Regions from separate parts of the Mesorhizobium sp. C089B genome, predicted to be linked through region 2. Evidence: predicted binding sites of a transcription regulator. Region 2 holds the regulator's gene; each other region holds the start of a gene.

Evidence for each region. Region 2 encodes LexA, which represses DNA repair genes until DNA is damaged. Its sites were predicted from a motif close to TGTTCNNNNTGTGTTCNG; they were not measured.
Region 1: a site for LexA is predicted at 1,351-1,368, ahead of NLY44_RS23050 (YifB family Mg chelatase-like AAA ATPase). Genes of this name have one in related genera too.
Region 3: a site for LexA is predicted at 1,638-1,655, ahead of dinB (DNA polymerase IV). Genes of this name have one in related genera too.

Annotation. Positions count from the first base shown of each region.
Region 1 covers NZ_CP100469.1:4,659,398-4,662,673, reverse strand. Annotated here, with positions in the region: gene NLY44_RS23060 (GtrA family protein) at 1-241, shown strand, start outside; gene gshB (glutathione synthase) at 376-1,329, shown strand; gene NLY44_RS23050 (YifB family Mg chelatase-like AAA ATPase) at 1,463-2,995, shown strand; gene NLY44_RS23045 (malate synthase G) at 3,200-3,276, opposite strand, start outside.
Region 2 covers NZ_CP100469.1:1,408,184-1,411,459, forward strand. Annotated here, with positions in the region: gene NLY44_RS07090 (ComEC/Rec2 family competence protein) at 1-1,787, shown strand, start outside; gene lexA (transcriptional repressor LexA) at 1,781-2,563, opposite strand; gene NLY44_RS07100 (GntR family transcriptional regulator) at 2,769-3,276, opposite strand, start outside.
Region 3 covers NZ_CP100469.1:411,457-414,732, reverse strand. Annotated here, with positions in the region: gene NLY44_RS02045 (hypothetical protein) at 1-176, shown strand, start outside; gene NLY44_RS02040 (hypothetical protein) at 197-418, opposite strand; gene NLY44_RS02035 (hypothetical protein) at 685-1,092, opposite strand; gene NLY44_RS02030 (hypothetical protein) at 1,247-1,483, opposite strand; gene dinB (DNA polymerase IV) at 1,716-2,957, shown strand; gene NLY44_RS02020 (hypothetical protein) at 3,243-3,276, shown strand, end outside.

The DNA.
Region 1 (3,276 bases), 3.3 Mb from region 2:
GTGCGTCACCTGGCAGATCAACCGGCACCTGACCTTTTCGCCGTCGAGCCGCGGCGTGGCGCAGGAGGGCGCGCGCTATGGCGGCGTCGGCATCGCCACCAGCATTGTCAACTATCTCGTCTACTGCGCCATCCTGTTCGCGCTGCCGGCAATGCCGCCGCTGGCGGCACTTGCCGTCGCTTCGCTGGTCGCCATGGCGCTGTCCTTCATCGGTTACTCCCGGCTGGTCTTCGACCGTTAAAGGTCTGGGCCAAGGAAGCGCGATTGGCAGAAGCCGCCAAGTTCCGTATATCGGCGACTTGCCTTGCCGCAATTCCGGACGGAAAACCGCTACGCACTTTTCCTGGACTTGCTCGACCCGCTGGAGACCAGAAGATGACCCTGAAGATCGCCGTCCAGATGGACCATGTCTCCACCGTCTCGATCGCCGGCGACACGTCGTTTGCGCTGTCGCTGGAGGCGCAGCGGCGCGGCCACCAACTGTTCCACTACACGCCCGACCGGCTGTCGATGCTGGGCGGCAAGGTGTTTGCCCGCATCGAGGAGATGAAGCTCCGCGACGAGAAGGGCAATCATTATACGCTGGGCGACAAGGTGCGCACCGACCTGTCGGAGATGGATGTGATCCTGCTGCGCCAGGATCCGCCCTTCGACATGAATTACATCACCACCACGCATATTCTGGAGCGCATCCACCCGAAGACACTGGTCGTCAACGACCCGGCCTGGGTGCGCAACAGCCCGGAAAAGATCTTCGTCACCGAATTCCCCGACCTGATGCCCGAAACGCTGATCACCAAGGATCCCCAGGAGGTCGCGGCCTTCCGCAAGGAATTCGGCGACATCATCGTCAAGCCGCTCTACGGCAATGGCGGCGCCGGCATCTTCCATCTCAAGGAGGGCGACCGCAACCTCGCCTCGCTGCTCGAAATGTTCGCCCAGCTGTCACGCGAGCCCTATATCGTCCAGCGCTATCTCAAGGATGTGCGCAAGGGCGACAAGCGCATCATCCTGATCGACGGCGAGGCGGTCGGCGCCATCAACCGGGTACCGGCCGACCACGATTCGCGCTCCAACATGCATGTCGGCGGCCGCGCCGAAAAAACCGAACTGACGGAACGCGAACGCGAAATCTGCGCCCGCATCGGCCCATCGCTGAAAGAGCGCGGCTTCATCCTGGTCGGCATCGACGTGATCGGCGACTACATGACCGAGATCAACGTGACCTCGCCAACCGGCGTGCGCGAAGTGCAGCGCTTTGGTGGCGCGGATATCGCCAGCCTGTTCTGGGACGCGGTGGAGGAAATGCGGCGGGTAGGCTCGGCATAGGGAGCATCGCGATCGTGTGTGTGTTCCCGTAATGTTCTTGCCTTCGCCTGAAATCTATGGTTGTCTTGTCCTGACGTCGCTCGCGGTCTGAACCACGAGGCCGAGGCGAGCCGATATCCGGGGGCAGAGCAAGATGGTGGCGCGCGTTCGCACGGTTGCTTTCCAGGGCATCGAGGCCGTACCGGTCGATGTCCAGGTGATGATCGCGCCGGGCAAGGTCGGCATGCAGATTGTCGGCCTGGCCGACAAGGCGGTGGCCGAAAGCCGCGAGCGCGTGCAGGCGGCGCTGCACGCTTCGGGCCTGTCGATGCCGTCGAAGAAGGTGACGGTCAACCTGGCGCCTGCCGACCTGCCCAAGGAAGGGAGCCATTACGACCTGCCGATCGCGCTCGGCCTGATGGCAGCACTCGGCGCCATTCCGGGCGACATGCTGGCCTCCTATGTCGTGCTCGGAGAATTGTCGCTCGACGGCACCATTGCCGCGGTCGCCGGTGCGCTGCCGGCGGCGATCGGTGCCAATGCCGAGGGAAAAGGCCTGATCTGCCCGTTCGGCTGCGGGCCGGAAGCGGCCTGGGCGGGCAAGGATTTCGACATATTGGCGCCGCGCAGCCTGATTGCCATCGCCAATCATTTTCGCGGCACGCAGGTGCTGTCGCGGCCCGAGCCCGGCATCCATGTCTCGGCCCGCGACCTGCCCGACCTTTCAGACATCAAGGGCCAGGAAAGCGCCAAGCGGGCGCTGGAAGTGGCGGCGGCCGGCGGCCACAATCTGTTGATGGTCGGGCCTCCCGGCTCGGGAAAATCGATGCTGGCGCAGAGGCTGCCCTCAATTCTGCCGCCACTGGCGCCCAAGGAACTTCTTGAAGTCTCGATGATCGCCTCGGTGGCCGGCGAGCTCGGCGAAGGCAAGCTCACCGACCGGCGGCCGTTCCGCGCCCCGCACCATTCGGCTTCGATGGCGGCAATGGTCGGCGGCGGCATCAGGGCGCGGCCGGGCGAAGTATCGCTTGCCCACAACGGCGTGCTGTTCCTCGACGAGTTTCCCGAATTCACGCCGCAGACCTTGGATGCGCTGCGCCAACCGCTGGAGACCGGCGACTGCATGATCGCGCGCGCCAACCACCGCGTCACCTATCCAGCGCGCATCCAGCTGGTGGCGGCGATGAACCCGTGCCGTTGCGGCATGGCCGGCGAGCCCGGCTATCGCTGCCTGCGCGGTGAACGCTGCCGCACCGACTACCAGGCGCGCATCTCAGGCCCGCTGCTCGACCGCATCGACCTCAGGATCGAGGTACCGGCTGTCTCGGCCGCCGATCTGATCCGGCCGGATCGGGCGGAGAAAAGTGCCGCCGTTGCGCAGCGCGTCGCGCGCGCCCGCACCATCCAGCGCGAACGGTTCGAGCGGCTCGGCGTGACCAGCGCGACCACCAACGCGCATTGCTCGCCTTCTGTTATCGAGGACATCGCGATGCCGGATGCCGCCGGCCTGTCTCTGTTGAAGGACGCCAGCGAAAAGCTCGGCTTTTCCGCGCGCGCCTATCATCGGGTGCTGAAAGTGGCGCGCACGCTGGCCGATCTCGAAGCGAGAGAAACCGTCGGCCGCATTCACCTGGCCGAGGCGATTTCCTACCGCATGATGTCGGAGCGGGTGGCGCAGGCGGCGTAACGCTCCTCCTTGAGGGAAGGTGGCCCCGAAGCGGCAGGGTGGGGGTCGCCGAAGAATGGTCGATCTTTTTGGAGCCGAGCCGAGAAAGGGCCTCTGCAATGACATTGCTTGTAGTGTCGTCCGAAGGGAGTCGCCGCACTTCACGCAGGACCCCACCCGGCCCTTCGGGCCACCCTCCCCTCAAGGGGGAGGGAAATGCAGGCGCTAATTCGCCCGCTCTTTCGCCTTCAGCTCCAGCCGCCGTGCGTGCAGCACCGGTTCCGTATAGCCATTCGGCTGTT
Region 2 (3,276 bases):
CCGATATGACCGCCGGCTCCCTGATCACCGGCTATGCCAGGCTGTTGCCGCCGACCGGTCCGGTGCGGCCGGAGAGCTACGATTTCTCCTTCGACAGCTATTTCACCGGCATCGGCGGCAGCGGCTTCTTTCTCGGCAATCCGAAAACCATTGCTACGCAGGGACCGCCGCCGCTGACCGCACGGCTCTCCTCGGCAATCGAGAACGCGCGCGAAAACATTGCCGACCATATCAGGGGCAAGATCGGCGGCGCCGAAGGCGAGATTGCCGCGGCGTTGATTGTCGGCGTGCGCGCCGGCATCCCGGACGAGGTCAACGAAGCGATGCGGCGCACCGGCATCTACCACATCATCTCCATCTCCGGCCTGCACATGGCGCTGGTTGCCGGCACCATCATGGCGTTGCTGCGTGGCGCCTTTGCGCTGTTTCCCGATTTCTCTTCGCGCCGCCCAGTCAAGAAATATGCAGCAGTGGCAGCACTCGTCTCCATCGCCGCCTATCTCGTTATTTCAGGCGTCGTGGTTGCCGCCGAGCGCAGCTTCATCATGCTGGCGGTCATGCTTGTCGCCGTGCTGTTTGATCGCGCCGCACTCACCATGCGCAATCTGGCGATCTCCGCCATCGCCGTCATCCTGGTGTCGCCGCACGAGGTGGTCGGTCCCAGCTTCCAGATGTCGTTTGCCGCCACCGCCGCCCTTGTCGGCGCCTATGCCGGCTGGGCCGATTACCGCGCCGACAAGGTGAGAACGCCGCTGGCAAAGCGCTCCTTCGTCGGCTTCCTGTCGCGAAAATTCGCGCTGGCCATGGGCGGCCTCGCCATGACCTCGATCATCGCCGGCAGTGCAACCTTGCTGTTCGCCATCTGGCATTTTCAGCGTGTGTCGCCGCTCAGCCTGATCGCCAATCTGGCCGTGATGCCGATTGTTTCGTTGATCGTCATGCCCTTTGCCGTGCTCAGCGCACTGGCGATGCCGTTCGGCGCCGACGGGCCGTTCCTCTATGTGATGGGCAAGGGTCTGATGGCGATGATCGCTATATCGGCCTGGATTTCCGAGCGCTCGCCGGTCGACGCCGTCGGGCTGATCTCCATCCGCTCGGTGCTGTTGGTGGCGGTCGCCCTCGTCATCGCCACCATGGCCACCACCTGGCTCAGGCTGGCGGCCGTGCCTTTCGCGCTGGCCGGCCTGTTGACGGTGCCGCAGGTGCTTACGCCCGACGTGCTCATATCCGAGGACGCACATCTGGTGGCCATGCCGATAGGTGGCGGCGAACTCGCCCTCAACCGCGAACGCTCCAACGAATTCACCACGGACAATTGGAAACGGGCGCTGCGGGCCGAAACCATTATCCCGCCCGAGATTTTCGAGGCAACAGATACGCGGTTCGATCTCGATCCGCTCGATCTGCCGCCCGGGTCGCCCTTCTATTGCATGGGCGATCTCTGTATCGCCCGACACCCTTCCGGAGCCATTGTAGCCCTTGCCAAAGACCGCAAGACGGCGCGGCCGGCCTGTGCCTTCGCTAGCCTGATCGTCATCGATGACGCCACGGCCTACAATCCGTGCCGCGACCCGCTGGTGCTGGTCGTGACGAAGAAACAGCTGGCCCGCGACGGCAGCGCCGCCGTCTTCTTCGATCCGCAATCGGCAGCTGCAGCGCCAACCATCCGCTTCGCCGTCGACAAGCCGTATCGCCCCTGGCACGAGCAGCGCCGCTTCTCCCGCGAAGCGCGCGGCCTGCCGCCTTACAACCAGCGTGAAAAGTACAAACCCAAGCCGGCTCAGTAGCGCCGGATCAATCCGACAAGCTTGCCCTGCACCTTCACCCTGTCCGGTCCAAAAATGCGGGTCTCGTAGGCCGGGTTGGCGGCTTCCAGGGCGATCGAGGCGCCCTTGCGGCGGAAGCGTTTCAGGGTCGCTTCCTCATCGTCGACCAACGCCACCACGATCTCGCCGGGGCTGGCTGTGTCGGCATTGCGGATGATGACCGTGTCGCCATCGAAAATGCCGGCCTCGATCATCGAATCGCCCTTGACCTCGAGCGCGTAGTGTTCACCGCCCATGATCATGTCAGGCGGCACCGAGATCGAATGGGTCTGATGCTGGATGGCGTCGATCGGCACACCGGCAGCAATGCGTCCCATCACCGGGATCGACACCGCCGAAACGGCGTCGTCATTGCCGGCCGACATCGAACGCGACGGCGAGCCCGGCTTGATCTGGCGGCCGATACCGCCTTGGCCCATCGCGCCTTGTCCCTGGCCGCCTTGCCCTTGGCCGGTTTGACCAAGACTGCCCTGAATGACGCTCGGCGAAAACTTCCTCGCCGCATTGAGGCCTGGTGCGATCGAGTCGGGCAGCCGCAGCACTTCCAGCGCGCGCGCCCGGTTCGGCAGCCGGCGAATGAAACCGCGCTCCTCAAGCGCCGTGATCAGGCGGTGGATGCCGGACTTGGAGGCGAGGTCAAGCGCTTCCTTCATCTCATCGAAGGACGGCGGGATTCCGCTCTCCTTCAGGCGTTCATGGATGAACATCAGAAGCTCATGTTGTTTGCGCGTCAGCATCGCGGCCCCCAGGGGTTCTGAAACCAGAATCAGAAAAAACAAACCCAGAACAAACACTATCTGTTCCAGTTGTGTTCCGCAACCTTTTAAAGTTTAATGAATGTGTTGACGTTTTGTTCAGCGTGACGTTCGGCACCGCGAGCGGCGCTCGTAGTCGTTGGCCGGCAACGGGGTGAAACGAAGACAAAGTGCCCTGCGTCGTCGGCTACGATCGCCGCTTCCTTTTCGGATGGGGCTGCGCAGCATCCGCGCCGGGTTCACTCTGGGCATAGACCTGCAGCGTGTAGCCGATGTGAGCGGTCATCAGAGTTTTCGCACGTTCGACGTCGCGATCGAGGGCCGCTTCCATCAGGGCGGTATGGTGTTCGATCGCCACGGCGTCGCGCAGGGCCGCCACGGCCTTCCGGTGGCCATCCGTGCGGCCGGCGGCGGCGCGCAGCGTCGGGGCCAGACCCAGAAAGCGGTGATGGCGATGCAATTGGTCGGAAATCGTCGCATTGAAGCGCAGCAGCCAGCTGGATGTCGCGGCACTGAGCAGCGCCGCATGGAAGGCATCGTGTTTTTCGTACCACGCGTCGACCGCATCATCCGATGGATCGTCGAGAACAGACCCGCACCGTGAGAGACGATAGTGGGCGGCAACGACCGCGTCTTCCCACTCACGGTCGCCCTCCTCGATCGATTCCACCAGCAGGGGCAGTTCGACCACCAGC
Region 3 (3,276 bases), 1.0 Mb from region 2:
CCTTCGACAGCCGAGAAGCAGCCGAGAAGCACGAACGCGAAGCCCAATATTTCAAGCGCCGTCGAGGCCGCTCGCCTGAAATCTTCAAAGTGCGCAAGAAATCCCCGCCGCGGGCGGTGCAGACACGCTCCGGCATCGCGGCGCTGCGAACCGGGCCATCGACCGCCGGCACTTGAGTGCCGACGGGCTCTGACCTTCAATTCGACCCGGGATCGCCGAGCGCCTCGGTGACGAAGGACGCCGCGATCAGGTCGTCGGCGTCGAGGCGTAGGGAGCCTTCGACACCTCCCATGATGGCTGCGACCTTCTGGAAGGTCTGCATCTCGTGTTCAGTAACGCTGGCGTCTCGCATCCTGGCTTTCAGATCGGCGATGCGTCGGCCCAGTGAGGCCGACGTTCCGATTTCTCTGTTCGACATGGTGGCCTGCTCCTCCCCCAACCCATGCTGTGGACGTACTCAAGGCTGTCTATATATAAGGCAGCGCGAATACAGTCGCCGCAACGCGCGATATCTGGGAAGGTTCCGGCGCCAAATAGTCACGAAATAATACGTGGTGGGACTCGGGTATGTTAAGCGCCGACGCGGCGATAGACACCGCAGCCAGCGGCTGCGGCCATCGGCCTGGCCAACCCGTGTCGCGGGTCGCGAACGCGGGTCGGACTTTGATCGCCGCGCGCGAACAGTCAGCGAGAGGCCGGAACCACGCCGGACACCGAGCGCGCCGTTTCGGGCGAAAACACCACGAAAGCAAAAACCAGAACGGCAGCGGCGATAATGAGCGAGCCGCCGGCGACGATCGGTTCAAGCGCCGGGTTTCCCAGCAGCATCACATACAGCGCCGGCAGCATGATCACCAAGCCGAGAGTGTAGAGCCCGTAGTGGATCATGGCGACGCGACGCGCCGCCTTTTGCGGATTGAGCGCGTAGTAGCCGCCGAAGATGGCGCTCGTCACCCAACCGAGCAGATTGATATGCGCGTGCGCCGGAAAAGCGGCGTGGTCGCCCGAGATCGCCATCTGCAGGCCGGCCGCAATCCCCAACATCAGGAACAAGATGGCCGTTTTGAAAAAGAGTTCTGAAACCCTCGGCATGTCATTTCTCCCCCTATGCGGTCTGCGACCGCTTGCGACCTGGAGAATACACCCACGCGCAGAACTTTTCCACGCCCCGGTTATGGGGCCATGCCTGCACAGCTTTTTGCACGCTGTTCGACTTTTCTGGCTGCCGCAACCCGGCGCCGCCGCGCTACGGCGTCAGCAAGATGTCGGCGCCCGCTCGCTCGTCGAACACCACCGCGCAGCCGCGCCCCAGCGCCACTGCCGACAGCGCGTTGGCCACCGTCTCGTCCGGCGATACGAAATCACCGGTCAGCACTCGCAACTCCTCCACCGCCCTGGCCATTGACACGCAGTGCCCGGCAACGCGATCGCTCGTGCAGGCGTCAACGACGCTGACGAGGTCGATCATCTCGAACTGGCCCATACCGGCCTCCACAAAAACAGCGTCCCGTCGCGGATAGGAACGCTGAGGCGAGAGACAATGTTCCGCAGGTCCGATGCCCAGGCGGAGCACTCGACGGCCCGACCTGGAACGGACCGGCCGGCGGCAACCGCTTCGCTTGACAATAGGCCCTGTTTGTTCTCTATTTGTTCGGAAAAACGCCTCTCACAACAGACGCGGCTAATGCTGCAACGCCGCAAAGGGAACGGTCGGGATGGAACCCACCATCCTGCATGCGGATCTCGACGCCTTCTACGCCTCGGTCGAGCAGCTGCTCGACCCGGCGCTCAGGGGCAAGCCGATCGCCGTCGGCGGCGGCGTCGTGCTTGCCGCCTCCTACGAAGCCAGGGTTTTCGGCGTGCGCGGCGGCATGCCCGGACGACGCGCGCGCGAGCTTTGCCCCGGACTGATTTTCGTCGGCGGCCATTTCGCCGACTATCAGCGGCTGGGCGACGCCGCCATCAAGGTGCTCGACGATTTCACGCCGCTGGTCGAGCGGATTTCCATCGATGAAGCCTTTGCCGATGTCGCCGGCTGCACGCATCTGTTCGGGCCGCCGGCCGAGATCGCCGCCACGGTGCGTCGGCGCGTCCGGGCAGAGCTCGGCCTGCCGATCTCGATCGGCGTGGCGCGCACCAAGCATCTGGCCAAGATCGCCTCGCAGGTGGCCAAGCCCGACGGCCTGGTGGTGGTCGATCCGGACACCGAACTTGCCTTCCTGCATGATCTGCCGGTCGGGCTGATGTGGGGCGTCGGCCCGGCGACCAGAGCGCGGCTGGCCGAGATCGGCATCGAGACCATCGGCCAGTTGGCAAAGACGCATAGCGGGGCGCTGCGAAGGTTACTCGGGCCCGCCGCCGGCGAAAAGCTGGCGTCGCTGGCATGGAACCGCGACCCGCGAAAGCTCGAAACCCACAGGCGGTCGCATTCCGCCGGCGCGCAGTCGGCGCTTGGCGGACGGCCGGCCGAGGCGCGTATCTTCGGACCCGTGCTGCTGCATCTGGCAGACCGGGTCGCAAGCCGGCTCAGGGCGAAATCACGGCCCGGGCGCACGGTGACGGTGCGCGTGCGTTTCGCCGATCTGCACGCTGTCACACGCTCGCTGACGCTCGATCAGCCGATTTCGGCAACCGCGATGCTGGCCGAAATCGCCGGGGAGCTGGTGCGCGGCGTGCTGGCCGCCAACCCTCGGGAGAAGACCATCTCGCTGCTGGCGATCTCGGTGTCGCAGCTGGAAGAAAGTGCCGAGCTGCAGCTGGAGCTGCCGCTCGGGCTTGCCGATGAAAAGCAGCGGCCCGGCAGCAGGCAAGGCCTGGCGCGCTTTGGCGCCGACCGCGCCATCGACAAGATCCGCCAGCGCTTTGGCAGAGAGGCTGTCGGCTATGGCGCCGTGGCGCTGGAAGCCCGGCGCTCGGTTCCCGACGCCTTCCGCGAACTGGCGGAGAAGGAACTGTGAGTGCGGCGCGACGGCAAGGCCAATGTTTAGGCTGGACCCCTCCGCGCTGCATTGCCGCTCTGTTTGAGCAGGCCGACCAACCAGGCCAGACCCGCCGCAGTTTCGGACATTTTTCGCACCGCAACCCGGCCACGCCATGCACGCCCAAGAACAACGCTTTGTCGATGAAGGTGGACTTGCAGTTAGCGCATCGGCGCCAAGAAAAACCGGGATGGGACAGCGAGGCCGCGAAGGTTGACAGTGCCGATCCGTCTGGCATTATCGCGTAAGCTTGGAGGATTCACTATGAAGAAAACCTATTCGAAGCCTGTTCTGGTCA